One region of the Streptomyces sp. NPDC029956 genome, then DNA from elsewhere that is predicted to be linked to it. Evidence: riboswitches for the same ligand, from Rfam matches in the RefSeq annotation. Region 1 holds a riboswitch; each other region holds the start of a gene.
The links. A riboswitch is a leader RNA that binds a small molecule or an ion and turns the genes downstream of it on or off. The one in region 1 is predicted to bind cobalamin.
Positions count from the first base shown of each region.

Region 2: it holds a riboswitch for cobalamin, as region 1 does, so the genes downstream of both, ACZ4XX_RS27440 (energy-coupling factor ABC transporter permease) here and ACZ4XX_RS18260 (ribonucleoside-diphosphate reductase subunit alpha) in region 1, are expected to answer to the same signal.
Region 3: it holds a riboswitch for cobalamin, as region 1 does, so the genes downstream of both, ACZ4XX_RS34290 (ABC transporter substrate-binding protein) here and ACZ4XX_RS18260 (ribonucleoside-diphosphate reductase subunit alpha) in region 1, are expected to answer to the same signal.

Region 1 covers NZ_JBVHZJ010000020.1:43,627-48,731, forward strand. The annotation lists gene mctP (monocarboxylate uptake permease MctP) at 1-730, shown strand, start outside; gene ACZ4XX_RS18250 (hypothetical protein) at 814-1,425, shown strand; gene ACZ4XX_RS18255 (GNAT family N-acetyltransferase) at 1,469-1,969, shown strand; cobalamin riboswitch at 1,992-2,157, shown strand; gene ACZ4XX_RS18260 (ribonucleoside-diphosphate reductase subunit alpha) at 2,291-4,669, shown strand; gene ACZ4XX_RS18265 (ribonucleotide-diphosphate reductase subunit beta) at 4,669-5,105, shown strand, end outside.
Region 2 covers NZ_JBVHZJ010000040.1:14,626-19,730, reverse strand. The annotation lists gene ACZ4XX_RS27455 (energy-coupling factor ABC transporter ATP-binding protein) at 1-555, opposite strand, end outside; gene cbiQ (cobalt ECF transporter T component CbiQ) at 552-1,301, opposite strand; gene ACZ4XX_RS27445 (energy-coupling factor ABC transporter substrate-binding protein) at 1,308-1,766, opposite strand; gene ACZ4XX_RS27440 (energy-coupling factor ABC transporter permease) at 1,763-2,461, opposite strand; cobalamin riboswitch at 2,491-2,724, opposite strand; gene ACZ4XX_RS27435 (hypothetical protein) at 2,748-3,023, opposite strand; gene ACZ4XX_RS27430 (PTS-dependent dihydroxyacetone kinase phosphotransferase subunit DhaM) at 3,222-3,638, opposite strand; gene dhaL (dihydroxyacetone kinase subunit DhaL) at 3,635-4,288, opposite strand; gene dhaK (dihydroxyacetone kinase subunit DhaK) at 4,313-5,105, opposite strand, start outside.
Region 3 covers NZ_JBVHZJ010000064.1:21,666-26,770, forward strand. The annotation lists gene ACZ4XX_RS34275 (amidohydrolase) at 1-160, shown strand, start outside; gene ACZ4XX_RS34280 (right-handed parallel beta-helix repeat-containing protein) at 191-1,699, opposite strand; gene ACZ4XX_RS34285 (cold-shock protein) at 2,354-2,560, shown strand; cobalamin riboswitch at 2,685-2,862, shown strand; gene ACZ4XX_RS34290 (ABC transporter substrate-binding protein) at 2,943-3,998, shown strand; gene ACZ4XX_RS34295 (FecCD family ABC transporter permease) at 3,995-5,053, shown strand; gene ACZ4XX_RS34300 (ABC transporter ATP-binding protein) at 5,050-5,105, shown strand, end outside.

The DNA of each region.
Region 1 (5,105 bases):
GCTGATGCTGGGCCTGCTCGCGCTGCTCGGCTTCATGGCGATCGCCGCCGGGATCCAGGTGAAGAACGGCCAGCTCGCCATCCCGCAGCTGTTCGAGACGATGTTCCCGGACTGGTTCGCGGGCGTCGCGTTCGCCGCGATCGGCATCGGCGCGCTCGTACCCGCCGCGATCATGTCGATCGCCGCGGCCAACCTCTTCACCCGCAACATCTACAAGGACTTCATCAAACCGGACGCCACCCCGGCCCAGGAGACCAAGGTCTCCAAGCTGGTCTCGCTGCTCGTGAAGGTCGGCGCGCTCGCCTTCGTCCTCACCATGGACAAGACGGTCGCGATCAACTTCCAGCTGCTCGGCGGCATCTGGATCCTGCAGACCTTCCCGGCCCTCGTCGGCGGTCTCTTCACCCGCTGGTTCCACCGCTGGGCGCTGCTCGCCGGCTGGGCCGTCGGCATGATCTACGGCACGGTCGCCGCCTACGGGGTCGCCAGCCCCACCCAGAAGCACTTCGGCGGCTCCTCCGCGGAGATCCCGGGCATCGGCGAGATCGGCTACATCGGTCTCACCGCCTTCCTCCTCAACGTCCTCGTCACGGTCGTCCTGACCTTCGTCCTCAAGGCCGTGAAGGCCCCCGAGGGCATCGACGAGACCTCCCCGGAGGACTACACGGCCGACGCGGGCGACCGCGGTGTCGACCCGAAGCTCCCGAAGGTCGGCGCCGAGACCCACTGATCCGGCGCCGGACCTGACGAAGGCCGCCCTGCCCCACCCGGAGGCATGGCGGCCTTCGCCGTCCCCGGGCGAGGATGCGGGACATGCGCACCCGACCACTCCTCGCCCCGCTCGCCCTGCTCCCCTTCACCCTCGCCCTCGCCGTCACCGGTTGCGGCACCGAGACGGCGGGCGGCCCCCCGACGCCCGACGCGGCCGAGCTGGACGCCCGTGCCCGCTGGGCACAGACCGACAAGGACCATGTGTACGTCACCGAGGCCGAGGGCTTCGAAGCCTCCCGGATGGCGTCGGGGGTCGTCGGCGACGACGGCTTCCAGGTCTCCTACCTGCGGAAGGACGGCGTCCGCCTGACCGTCTCCGCCGAGCGCCGCCCCTTCTCGGAGAAGGAGTGCGCCGCGGCGGACAGCGCCGGGTCCGACGGCTGCGTCCGGGACGGAGACCGCTGGTACCTCCGCTCCCCCGGGCAGCACGCGTACGTACGCACCGAGAACGGGCTGCGCGTCGAGGTCGCCGCCCCGCTCACGGTGGACCGGAAGGCACTCCGGGGCGCCGCCGAGCGCACCCACCGCGCCGACGCCGCCGACCTCGACGCCGTCCTGCCGGAGCAGACGGGCGGCGGGCGGCCCGTCGGACGCGGCGACCTGCCGCCGGTGGGCGACGGCGCACCCGACAACTCGGTGGGGGCCGGCGGCTGAGACCCGCTGGGGGCCTCCGGGCCGCCGGAGGCACACTGCCCTCATGGACTTCACGATCAGGGCGGTACGGCCCGAGGACCACGAGGCGCTCGGTGAACTCACCGCGGGGACCTATCTGAACGACGGGCTGCTGAAGTACGGGGCGGAGGACTCGTATCTGCACGTGCTCCGGGACACCGCCCGGCGGGCGCGCGAGAGCGAGGTGCTCGTCGCCGAGGACGGCGACGGGCGACTGCTCGGCGGGGTGACCTTCGCCACCGGCTCGACCCCGTGGGCGGACATCGCCGTCGAGGGCGAGGCCGAGTTCCGGATGCTCGTGGTCTCCCGGGAGGCCCGCGGCCGGGGCGTCGGAGAGGCCCTCGTACGGGCCTGTATCGACCGCGCACGGGCCCTCCCCGGGTGCCGGCGCATCGTGCTGTCCACGGACGCCACGATGGTCTCCGCGCACCGGATCTACGAGCGTCTGGGCTTCGTCCGCACCCCGGACCGGGACTGGGAGCCCCTCCCCGACCACCGCCTGCGCACCTACTCCTTGGAGTTCTGAGCCGGGGGGGGCGACACAACATGTGGGGGGTTCCGCAAGCGGCGCCCCCCACATGTATGCTCATCCTCGCTGTCGACGCAGGGGAATCCGGCGCGAATCCGGAACTGTCCCGCAACGGTGTGCTTCGTACGGATACGACGTATTCGGGCGAGGTGAGTCCGAGGACCTGCCGCCAGCGCATCCGGTCCGTCCGTTCCGGGTGCCAACGACGTCCGGGCCTCGCGGAGTGGGCCGGTGGAAGCGTCGCGTCCGGCGTTACGGATGCCCGCATGCCCGCCATCCCCCGCCGCGGCCCCGAGCCGAGCGAGGGAGAGCCCCCACGTGACCATCGCGCCCGCCGATCCGGCTTCCGCCGAGGCTTCCGCGGTCGAGAGCGACGGCCCCGGGACCGTGCTGCTGCGGACCCTGACCGACCTCACCGCCGATCTCCCCGACACCGACCCCGGCAAGGTCGCCGCCGCCGCACTGCGCGGCCGCAGCGCAGTGGCGGACGAGGCGGAACTGCGCGAGCTGGCCACCGAGTCGGCCGCCGGTCTGATCGCCGAGGACCCGGCGTACTCCCGGCTCGCCGCCCGGCTCCTGACGATCACGATCGCCGACGAGGCCGCCGGCCAGGGCTCCTTCTCCTTCTCGGCCTCCGTCGCCGTCGGTCACCGCGAGGGCCTGATCGCCGACCGCACCGCCGAGTTCGTCGCGCTGCACGCGGACCGGCTCGACGCGACGATCGACGCGACCGCCGACGACCGCTTCGGCTACTTCGGTCTGCGCACCCTCTACTCGCGCTACCTGCTGCGCCACCCGATCACCCGCAAGGTGGTCGAGACCCCGCAGCACTTCATGCTCCGTGTGGCCTGCGGCCTCGCCGAGGACGACAGCGTCCGCGCGCTCGACGAGGTCACCGCCCTCTACCGCCTGATGAGCCGGCTCGACTACCTGCCGTCCTCCCCCACGCTCTTCAACTCCGGCACCCGCCACCCGCAGATGTCCTCCTGCTACCTCCTGGACTCCCCGCAGGACGAGCTGGACTCCATCTACGACCGCTACCACCAGGTCGCGCGCCTCTCGAAGCACGCGGGCGGCATCGGCCTCTCCTACTCCCGCATCCGCGCCCGCGGTTCGCTGATCCGCGGCACCAACGGGCACTCCAACGGCATCGTGCCGTTCCTGAAGACCCTCGACGCCTCCGTCGCCGCCGTGAACCAGGGCGGCCGCCGCAAGGGCGCCGCCGCCGTCTACCTGGAGACCTGGCACGCGGACATCGAGGAGTTCCTGGAGCTCCGCGACAACACGGGCGAGGACCAGCGCCGTACGCACAACCTGAACCTGGCGCACTGGATCCCCGACGAGTTCATGCGCCGCGTCAACGCCGACGCCGACTGGTCGCTGTTCTCCCCCTCGGACGTGCCCGAGCTCGTCGACCTGTGGGGCGCGGAGTTCGACGCCGCCTACCACAAGGCCGAGGCCGCGGGCCTGGCCCGCAAGACGATGCCGGCCCGCGACCTGTACGGCCGCATGATGCGGACCCTGGCCCAGACCGGCAACGGCTGGATGACCTTCAAGGACGCCTCGAACCGGACGGCCAACCAGACCGCCGAGCCCGGCCACACCGTCCACTCCTCCAACCTCTGCACGGAGATCCTGGAGGTCACCGACGACGGCGAGACCGCGGTCTGCAACCTGGGCTCGGTCAACCTCGGCGCCTTCGTCGTCGACGGCGACATCGACTGGGAGCGCCTCGACTCCACCGTCCGCACGGCCGTCACCTTCCTCGACCGGGTCGTCGACATCAACTTCTACCCGACCGAGCAGGCGGGCCGCTCCAACGCCCGCTGGCGCCCGGTCGGCCTGGGCGCGATGGGCCTCCAGGACGTCTTCTTCCAGCTGAAGCTGCCGTTCGACTCCGCCGAGGCGCGCGCGCTGTCCACCCGTATCGCCGAGCGCATCATGCTCGCCGCGTACGAGGCCTCCGCCGACCTCGCCGAGCGCAGCGGTCCGGTCCCCGCCTGGGACAAGACCCGCGCCGCCCGCGGTGTGCTCCACCCGGACCACTACGAGGTCGAGCTGAACTGGCCGGAGCGCTGGGCCGCGCTGCGCGAGCGGATCGCCGCCGTCGGCATGCGCAACAGCCTCCTCCTCGCCATCGCTCCGACCGCGACGATCGCCTCGATCGCCGGCGTGTACGAGTGCATCGAGCCGCAGGTCTCCAACCTGTTCAAGCGCGAGACGCTCTCGGGCGAGTTCCTCCAGGTCAACTCGTACCTGGTCGACGAGCTGAAGGAGCTCGGCGTGTGGGACGCGCAGACCCGTGAGGCGCTGCGCGAGTCCAACGGCTCGGTGGCCGGCTTCACCTGGGTCCCGGCCGAGGTCCGCGAGCTGTACCGCACGGCGTGGGAGATCCCGCAGCGCGGCCTGATCGACATGGCCGCCGCCCGGACCCCGTTCCTCGACCAGTCGCAGTCGCTGAACCTGTTCCTGGAGACGCCGACGATCGGCAAGCTGTCGTCGATGTACGCGTACGCCTGGAAGCAGGGTCTGAAGACCACGTACTACCTGCGCTCCCGTCCGGCGACCCGGATCGCCCGCGCCGCCCAGGCCGCGGCGCCCACCGCCGCCACCATCCCCGTCCAGCAGGCGACCCCCGACGCGGACGCCCTCGCCTGCTCCCTTGAGAACCCCGAGTCCTGCGAGGCCTGCCAGTAATGAGCACCAACGAGAAGAAGAACCTCCTCGACCCGGGCTTCGAGCTGACCCTCCGTCCGATGCGCTACCCGGACTTCTACGAGCGCTACCGCGACGCGATCAAGAACACCTGGACCGTGGAGGAGGTCGACCTCCACTCGGACGTCGCCGACCTCGCCAAGCTGACCCCGGCCGAGCAGCACATGATCGGCCGACTGGTCGCGTTCTTCGCGACGGGCGACTCGATCGTCTCGAACAACCTGGTCCTGACGCTCTACAAGCACATCAACTCCCCGGAGGCGCGCCTGTACCTGTCGCGCCAGCTGTTCGAGGAGGCCGTGCACGTCCAGTTCTACCTGACGCTGCTCGACACCTACCTGCCCGACCCGGACGACCGCGCGGCCGCGTTCGACGCGGTCGAGGAGATCCCCTCCATCCGCGAGAAGGCGCAGTTCTG
Region 2 (5,105 bases), on a different contig from region 1:
CGCGTCGAGCAGCCGCTCCTGCCCGTGCGGATCGAGACCGGCCGTCGGCTCGTCCATGATCAGGACCCGGGGCCGCATCGCCACCGCGCCCGCGATCGCCGCCCGCTTGCGCTGCCCGTACGAGAGCAGATGGGTCGGCCGGTCCGCGAGCGCCGTGATGTCCAGCGCCTCCAGGGCCTCGCGAACCCGTCGCCGTACCTCCTCCTCGGGCAGGCCCAGGTTCATCGGGCCGAACGACACGTCCTGGTCCACGGACGCGGCGAACAGCTGGTCGTCGGGATCCTGCACCACCAGCTGCACGGTCGTCCGCAGCCGGGTCAGCCCCTTCCGGTCGTACGCCACCTCCGTACCGTCCAGACGCAGTGACCCGCTCACACACCGCAGCCCGCCGCTGAGCAGGCGCAACAGCGTCGTCTTGCCGCTGCCGTTGCGCCCGAGCAGCGCGACCGCCCGCCCCTCCGCGACGGCGAAGTCCACGCCGGCCAGGACCGGGGGCCCGTCCTCGTAGGCGAATCCGGCTTTCACCAGTTCCACGACAGGGGTCGGAGACGTCACGGAAGGAGCCTTTCCAGTACGAGGGTGAGGGCGACGAGTCCGGCGAGCAGCACGCCCGTCGCGGCGAGGAACGGGCGGGAGAGCGCGCACGCGGGCACCAGGACGCGCAGCGTCCCGTCGTACCCCCGCCCGGCGAGCCCCGACTGCAGCCGCTGCGCCCGGTCGAAGGCCCGCACGAACGTGGTCGCCCCGAGGCCCGCGAGGGAACGCCAGGTCGCCGCCCGTGTCGTGTGCCCGAGCCGGGCCGCCTGCGCCTGCCGGATCTTGGACATGGCGTCGAGCAGCAGGAAGATGATCCGGTACATCACCAGGGCGACGTCCACCACCGGCGCCGGCACCCCCGCCCGTACCAGCCGGGGCAGGACGTCGGACACCGGCGTCGTGAACGCGAAGAGCAGCACCCCGAGGGATGCCGAAGCGGTCCGCAGCAGCAACTCGCCCGCATGCGTCGGACCGTCCGGCGCGAGGGCGACGAGCCCCCGGTCGCCGCCCACTTCGAACAGCAGCGGGATCGCGCCCGTGACACAGAACCCGAGCGGGATCCGGAACGCCCGCCACAGCGCCCGGCCCGGCACGCCGGCCGGACCGAGCAGCACGGTGAGCGTGGCCGCCGCGACGAGGACCGCGCCGGGCCACGGCGGCAGGCCGACCGCGCACAGGGTGAGACCGAAGCCGAGAAGCGCCTTCTCGGCGGGATGGCGGCGGCGCCAGCGACTGCTGTGCGCCGCCGCGTCGATCGGCAGCATCGGCGACTACGCGCCCGGACCGGTGCCGGCGCTGGAGCCGGTGGTGTCGGAGGGGGAACCGGCGCTGGAACCGGCGCCGCTCTCGTGCTCCGCCGTCCCGGCCCCGGCGGCCCCTGTCACCCCCGCTCCGGCGCCCTGCACCTGGGACGTCTCGGCTGCCTCGGCCCGCGCCGCGCCCTGTCGACGGCCGCGCCGCAGACCGAAGTAGTACGCCAGGACACCGGCACCGAGGGCCGCCTGAAGGGCGAACAGCGCCGACTCGATCTCCCCGGACGGCGGCTCGTAGAGCGGGCTGAACCACGGCTCGTAGTCCGGCTGGAGTTCCGTGATCGCGGTCTCGGCCTCCGCGTCGGCCCCCGCGAAGGGCTCCTCCTTGTGGTCCCCGAGTCCCAGCGCGAGCGGCAGGACCGCGAGCGCGGCGACGACGAGGAGCAGCAGGGCGTTGATCTTCGTGTTCCGGCTCATCGAGCGCTCGCCTCCTCGCGTCGCTCCGACGTGCGTCCGGTGAGGACGCCGAGCCGGATCAGGTCGCCCTTGCTGGACTGGGTCAGCAGGCGCATCACGAGCACGGTGAGCAGGCCCTCGCTGACCGCGAGCGGAATCTGGGTGACGGCGAAGATCCCGCCGAACTTGGCGAGCGCGCCGGGGATGCCGCTGCCCGGGTCGGGGAAGGCGAGCGCCAGCTGGACGCTGGTGACGCAGTACGTGGACAGGTCGGCGACGAACGCGCCGAAGAAGACGGCGACCATCAGCGGCGCACCGAACCGGCGCAGCAGTACATAGGCCCCGAATCCCGCCCAGGGCCCGACGATCGCCATCGAGAAGACGTTCGCGCCGAGCGTGGTGAGCCCGCCGTGGGCGAGCAGGAGCGCCTGGAACAGCAGGGTGATCGTTCCCAGGACCGCCATGATCGGCGGCCGGAACAGGATGGCACCGAGGCCGGTACCGGTGGGATGTGAACAACTCCCCGTCACGGAGGGCAGCTTGAGTGCCGACAGGACGAACGTGAAGGCGCCGGCGGCGCCGAGCAACAGGGTGGACTCAGGATTGGACCGCACTTCGCGGGTCAGCGCGCGGACCCCGTGGACGACGAACGGCGCGGACGCGACGCCCCAGGCGGCCGCGTGCACAGGGGGCAGATACCCCTCGGCTATATGCATGGTTGGGAGACCCTCTCCAGCACCTCGTGGATGGACAACGCACCCTGGCCGGTCTCCTGGCTGACGGTCATTCCGCCCGACTCCGCCTTCCCACACCACGACGGTCTCCCGACGTGGTCCAGTGGCTTCCCCGAGGGTGTTCCCCGCGGGGGTGGAGCCGGACCTCCCGATCACAGTGGCGAGGGCCGCACCGGTACTGCACCGGTTTCCCGTACACCAAGGCCCTGTGACATTAGTGCGTTGACCAGGTACATCACAATGTGGGTGCTCGTAGGGTCCCCGCGGCCTAGCTGTTCCTGGCGTTGCGCACCAGGGCCGCGATCGCACCCGGGGCCACGAGGACCGCTGCCGCGAGCGCCGCGAGCAGCATGGGGTCGGGACCGTCGTAGCCGGCCGACACCTCCGCGTTGGCTCCGAACAGGGCGGCGCCGATCACCAGGAGGGCCGAGACGCCGAGTACGCCCCTCGCCCATCCCCTGCGGGCGGACGGAGTGCGCAGGGGCACGAGTGCGATCAGCAACCACACGAGCGCGAAAACGACCATGACAGGCAGACTGCCCATTGCCCCTCCTCCATCACCTGGGCGGACCAGGTGGACCACAGGTGAACGCCAGCGCCCGGAGAGGCCCGGCAGCACAGCCGTCTCAGGGCCGCGATCTCCAAGAGTAGGTCGCACTCACGTCGCCACAGCGGCCGAGTTCCGGCCAAACGGCGCCTGAAACCCGACCACTTGAGGCTGCTGCACAGGATTCCCGTGCCCTCACTCCTTGCGGTAGGCGTACGCCTCCGACGCGGCGGCCGCCACGGCGTCGAGGTCCCCGCCCGCGCTCGCCGTGACCAGGGCGGCGACCGCGCCCTCGACGAACGGCGCGTCCACGAGCCGGGAACCCTCGGGCAGTTCGTCGCCCTCCGCGAGGAGGACCTTCACCGTGAGCACCGCGCTCCCCAGATCGACGAGGATCGCCACCCCGGCGCCCCCGTCCACGGCCTTCGCCGCCGCGGAGATCAGCTCGGAACTCGTCCCGAGACCACCGTCGGGGGTCCCGCCGGCCGGGACGACCGGGGCGAGGTCACCGCCCCCGGCGAGCCCCTGGGCCAGCTCGGCCACGGCGGTCGCGACGGCGGCGCTGTGCGAGACGAGCACGATGCCGACGAGACCGGAGCCGACCGCGCTCATGAGGCCCCCTCGGTGCTGGGCGTCTCCGTCGTCCCGGCCGTCTCCGTACGGGCGGTCTCGTCGAGGGCGGCGAACAGCAATGCGGAGGACGTGGCCCCGGGATCCTGGTGTCCCACCGACCGCTCGCCCAGGTAGCTGGCCCTGCCCTTGCGCGCCCGCAGGGGTACGGTCGCGAGGGCACCCTCCTCGGCCGCCGCGCGGGCCGCGCCGAACGACTTCCGCAGGCCCTCCACGGCCGGCACGAGCGCGTCGAGCATCGTCTTGTCGCCCACCTGCGCGCCGCCCAGCTGGGACACGGCGGCCACGCCCGAGCCGAACGCCTCCGCCAACTGCTCCCGGGTGACGCGCTCGTCGTCGCCGAGCGTCTTGCCGGTACGACGCAGCAGCGTGCCGTACAGGGGCCCCGAAGCGCCGCCCACGGTGGAGATCAGGTGCCGTCCGGCTGCGGTGAGCACACCGCCCGGTGTGGCGGGCGGGTCCTTGGCCAGGGTCTCGGTCACGGCGGCGAAGCCGCGCTTGAGGTTGGCGCCGTGGTCGGCGTCGCCGATGGCCGAGTCGAGCTCGGTGAGCCGGTCCGCCTCCCGGTCGACGGCTTCGGCCACGGCGGCCAGCCAGCGCACGAGGAAGTCGGCGTCGAAGGTCTGTGTCATGTCGGTCTCCTCTTCTCGTTCGTCTCACCGGCCCCAGCGAAGCGCGGGCGTCTCCACGGGCGCGTCCCAGAGACGCAGGAGCTCCTCGTCCACCTCGCACAGGGTCACCGAGCATCCGGCCATGTCGAGCGAGGTCACGTAGTTCCCGACGAGGGTCCGGGCCACCGGCACACGCCGCTCGCCCAGGACGCGCTGCACCTCGGCGTTGAACCCGTACAGCTCGAGGAGAGGAGTGGCGCCCATCCCGTTGACCAGGGCGATGACAGGCCCGGACGGACGGAGGTCCTCGACGACGGCGTCGACGGCGAAGTCCGCGATCTCGCGGGAGGTCATCATCGGCCGCCGCTCGCGGCCCGGCTCGCCGTGGATGCCGATGCCCAACTCCAGCTCGCCCTCGGGAAGATCGAAGGTGGGGCTGCCCTTGGCGGGGGTGGTGCACGCGCTCAGGGCGACACCGAAGGAACGGCAGCGCTCGTTGACCCGGCGTGCGATCGCCTCCACGCGCTCCAGGGGCGCGCCCTCCTCGGCCGCGGCGCCCGCGATCTTCTCTACGAAGAGCGTGCCGCCGGTCCCGCGCCGGCCGGCCGTGTAGAGGCTGTCCGTGACGGCGACGTCGTCGTCGATGAGGACCTTGGCGACCTGGATGCCCTCGTCCTCGGCGAGCTCCGCCGCCATCTCGAAGTTCAGCACGTCACCGGTGTAGTTCTTGACGACGAACAACACCCCGGCGCCACTGTCGACGGCGGCCGCGGCCCGCACCATCTGGTCGGGCACCGGGGAGGTGAACACCTCGCCGGGACAGGCGGCCGCCAGCATC
Region 3 (5,105 bases), on a different contig from region 1:
CCCCGGCTCGCTCCTGGAGGACGGCCTCCCCGACACCGTCCCCGCCAACCACTCGCCGCACTTCGCCCCCGTTCCCGGGCCGACGATCCCGCTCGGCGTGACCGCCCTGCTCGCGGCCGCCGCTCCGTGGCTGACGGGGTCGGGCACCCCCGGCGCCTGACGCCGGCCGCCGGGAGTGCGACGACAGGACCTACATCCCGGGGCCGTTGTAGGCGCCGCGGTGCGGCTTGGAGGTCGCGGACACCGGGTTGCCCCAGTAGTCGCGGCCCCCGCTGCCGCTGATCACGGAGCCGTTGTCCAGTGCCGGCGACGTGGCGCGCAGCCTGTACCCGTCGGCGGAGCCGAGCGAGTCGCCGCCCGTGCCGGGGTTCACGAAGTGCGGGTCGCCCACGATGCCGTTGGCGGTCGGCCTCGGCACGCCCTGGAAGACGTTCCAGAGCCAGGAGATCCCCGCGGCCGTCGGGAGCCGGGAGTCGGTGGTGCCCACCCAGATGTTGTTCTCGACGACGCTCTCGTCGGGGAGGGTGATGCTGAACTTCCTGTCGGTGCAGTAGAGGACGTTGTTGTACATGCGCAGCGCGGACCGGCCCGCGCTGACGCTGCTCATCCGGCAGTCGTTCTCGGAGATGTTGTAGCGGACGACCTGCTGGGCGCCGCCGATGGTGCCGCACCCGTCGCAGTCGAGGAAGAAACCGCCGATGTTGTCGCGGCTGAAGTTGTACTGGATCAGACAGGTACCGGTGTTGCCCCAGTCGCAGTCGAAGGCCTGGCTGTCGGCCACGGACATCCGGGTGATGCCGTACACGGCGTTCTTCTGGATGGTCGGGTTGTGGTCGCCGAGCACCCAGATGCCGGCGAAGTTGCCGCCGGAGAAGGGGTAGACGCCGTTGCCGACGCCGGAGGCGTTGTTGTACTGGATCATGGGCGCGTCGGCGTAGCTCGCGATGATGCCGTCGCCGCCGACGTCTCTGACGACGTTGTGTTCGATCAGGACGCCGGAGCCCTTGACCGCCATGGCGCCGACCCGGATCTTGAGGCCGCCCCCGCCGGTGTTGCTGATCTCGTTGTGGTGGACGTGGACGTCGTGGAGCGTCGAGTTCGTGCCGCTCGCCCCCGTGACGATCCCGGCGGACTGGACGAAGTCCTCGGTGGTCGGGCTGTTCTTGCTCGTCTGGCCGGCGACCCGGTCGACGACCAGGTACCCGATGTCGAAGCCGCGGTGCGCCCGTCCGTCGGTCGCGGAGATCCGCAGTCCGGTACGGCGGGCGAGGGTGGCGGCGGGGTTGGTTATCTTGAGGTTGCTGATGCGCCAGTGGTCCTGATTGGTCAGGGAGACGGCGTTCGGGGCGCCGCCGCCGTCGATCACGGGCAGGGCGCCGGTGCCGTGACTCGTCAGCGTGATGGGGGCGCCGGCGGTGCCGCTGCCCTGGGGGGCGAGGGACCCGGTGCAGGTGGTGCCGGACGCGAAGGCGAGGGTGTCCCCGGCCGCGTACGTCCTCCCGTTGGCCTGGGCGATGCTGTTGAACGGCGCGGCCTGGCTGCCGTCGCCGGCGGCCGGACGCGAGCAGTCCACGTAGGTGGTGCTCCCGGCGGCCGAGGCGGGCGGGGCGGGGAGGGCGACGCTGCCGGCGAGGGCGAGCGCGACGGCGACGAGCCCGCCGACCGCCGCACGCCGCCCCGGGAATGCCTCCATGGTCATGACGCGACACCTTTCTCGAGGTCTGGTGCCGCCAGAAGCTAGGTGGGGCCGATGAGCGAGTCAATGCAGAAGTGTCGAATGATCGAATATCGATCAGGCTGCGGTTGATTGGTCGACTCAGGGGTCGGGGCGGTCGTCCCGGGCCGGGCGAGGAGGCGGGGTCCGAGGGGCGGCTCCGTGACCGGCCCGATGGCTGCAGCGGGCGCACGATGACGCGTTCTCGCGAGAGTGCTCGGTCCCTGCTGTGCGAGCAGGTGCTCGACGCGGCCTACCGCCTCGTCGCCGCGATCACGCCGAGGATCGCGTACCCGGGCGGCAGGGCCTGACCGGTACGGCGTCAACCTGACGTGGGGCAAGAGGAAGAGGCCCGGTGTCGGACACGGGGGATCTCCGACACCGGGCCTCTGTTGAATATTCTACGAGACGCGGGGGAGTGGTCTGCACCACCCGCGCCGATTCACTCCGCCGCCGAGAACGCGTACGGCCCCGGCCCCGGCATCAGGCCCGCGAGAAGGCCCGGCAGGGCGCTGGGGAAGCCCTGCCGACGGGCGAAGGGCGGCCGCACGGGGTACACCTCCCCTGAGGCGCGGATGTGGCCGACCGGGGCTCCCGCCCCTCCGCCGCGCCCCCGGTGACGACGACGAGGAGGCCGCCGTGGACGGCAGAAGCAAAGGGTTCGTGCAGTCCTTCAACCGTGCCGGCGGGTACGGGTTCGTCGTTCCCGTGGGCTCCGAGGAACAGGTGTACTTCAGCGCCGAGGACATCGAGGGCGAGGGCCGCACGCTCTCCGAGGGGCAGCAGGTCTCCTTCGTCCTGGTCCTCGGCGACGGCCGCTTCGAGGCGAAGGAACTGCGCGTCTGACGGACGGCTCCTCGTAGGCCCTGCCGTCACGCTCCCGCCCGTCCCGCGATCTCGGGCGACGACGGGAGCGTGATGACAGGACCTGGCCCCGGGCGGGAAGGTGCGCCGGTGGTACCGTGCCGAGGCCAGTCGCACCTTTGTACGCACCTGAACGGGTACGTGCACGGGTCAGGGAATCCGGTGCGAGACCGGAACTGACGCGCAGCGGTGAGGGCGACGGGCGGAGCATCGGCCACTGGGCGGCACGACGGGCCCGGGAAGGCGCTCCGTCCGGCTGACCCCGAGTCCGAAGACCTGCTGGCGGCCCCGGCGGCACGCTGTCGTGCGGGGAGCACCGTACGACAGGCTCCGCGTATGAGCCGTGGCCGCAGAGGAAGTTCCCGTGCCGCTCGCACAACCCGTCCGTTCCGCCGCGCTGTTCCTGACGGCAGGCCTCCTGCTCCTGACCGCGACCGGGTGCGGGGGCGGGACCACCGCCCCCTCCCCGAAGCGCGCCGCGGCTTCCGGGGCGGAGTATCCCGTGACCCTCGACGACAACTGCGGACAGCGGGTCACGGTCGACCGGGCCCCGCAGCGGGCCGTCGCCCTCGACCAGGGCGCGGCGGAGATCATGCTCTCCCTCGGCCTCGCCGACCGCATGGCCGGCACCGCCACCTGGACGGACCCGGTGCTCCAGGGCCTGGAGGAGGAGAACGCCAAGGTCCCGCGCCTCGCCGACCGCTACCCCTCCTTCGAGAAGGTCCTCGACGCCGAACCCGACTTCGCGGCGGCCTCCTTCTCGTACACCCTGGGCAAGGGCGGAGTGGCGCCCCGCGAGCGCTTCGAGGAACTCGGCGTCCCCACGTACCTCTCGCCCACCGACTGCGTCGGCAAGGACAACAGCGGCGACGGCGACGGAGTCCGCACCCGGCCGCTGACCATGGAGACGGTGTACGGCGAGATCCGTGACCTGGCCCGGGTCTTCGCGGTGCCGGAGCGCGGCGAGAAGCTCGTTGCCTCCCTCAAGTCCCGTGTGAAGAAGGCCACTTCCACCGGAGGCTTCGAGGACGTCACGGTCCTCTACTGGTTCGCCAACGCCGAGGCGCCCTACATGGCGGGCTGCTGCGGCGCTCCCGGGATCGTCACCCGGACCCTCGGAGCGAAGAACGTCTTCGACGACACACGCGCCGAGTGGCCCCAGATCAACTGGGAGACCGTCGCCGACCGCGACCCCGACGTCCTCGTCATCGGCGACCTGACCCGCCGGTCGCAGTCGGCCGAGAGCGCCGCCAAGAAGATCGAGTTCCTGGAGTCGGACCCGGTCACCCGGAACATGAAGGCGGTACGCGAGAAGCGGTACGTGCTGCTCAGCGGCCAGGCGATGAACCCGACCGTCCGCACGGTCGACGCCGTCGAGAAGGTGGCGGCGGCGCTCCGCTCGTACGGTCTCGCGAAGTGACCGCGCCACCGCTCACCCGGTCGGCGGCGGTCGTACGCGGAGGGGGCGCGGCGCTGCTGTGGACGGTGGCGGGGCTCGCCGTCCTGGCCGTCTCCGTCGCCGTGGCGATCACCATCGGGCCGGCGGAGATCGGTGTCGGCGACGTGTGGTCCGTGGTCGCCGCCCATCTCGCCGGGGGAGTCCCGGACGTCTCTCCGATCCGGGACGGCATCGTGTGGGACCTGCGACTGCCCCGCACCCTCCTCGCCGCCGTCTGCGGCGCCGGACTCGCGGTCTGCGGGGCGGTGATGCAGTCGCTGCTGCGCAATCCGCTCGCCGACCCCTTCGTCCTCGGCGTCTCCTCCGGCGCCTCGACCGGAGCGGTCGCCGTCGTCGTCCTCGGCGCGGGCGGGGGAGTCGTCACCGTCACCGGAGGGGCGTTCCTCGGGGCGGTGTGCTCCTTCGCCCTCGTGCTGCTCCTGAGCCACACCCTCGGCGGCTCCACGGACCGCGTGGTCCTCTCGGGCGTCGCCGCGATGCAGCTCTTCTCCGCCCTCACCTCGTTCGTCGTGATGACGGCGGCGGACGCCGAGACCACGCGCGGGGTCCTGTTCTGGCTGCTCGGCTCGCTCGGCGGGGCCGGCTGGGGCGACGTCGGCGTGTGCGGCGCGGTGCTCGCGGTGGCCCTGCTGATCTGCGGCGGACACGCGAGGACCCTGGACGCGTTCGCGTTCGGCGAGGAGGCCGCGGCGGCGCTCGGCGTCGCCGTCCTCCGGACCCGGCTCGTCCTGCTGTGCGTCACCGCCCTCCTGACGGCGGCCCTGGTCTCCGCCGCCGGAGCGATCGGCTTCGTCGGCCTCGTGCTGCCGCACGCGGCACGGGCGCTCGCGGGCCCGGGCCACGCGAGGCTGCTGCCCGTCACGGCCGTGACGGGCGCGGTGTTCCTGGTGTGGGCCGACACGCTCGCGCGGACGGTCCTCGACCCGCAGGAGGTACCGGTGGGTGTGGTGACGTCGCTGATCGGCGTACCGGCGTTCGTGCTCGTCCTGTACCGCACGAAGGGGGGCGCGCGATGACGGCGAACCCGCCCACCGGCTCCCGCACAGCTCCCGCGGCCACCCTCGCCCC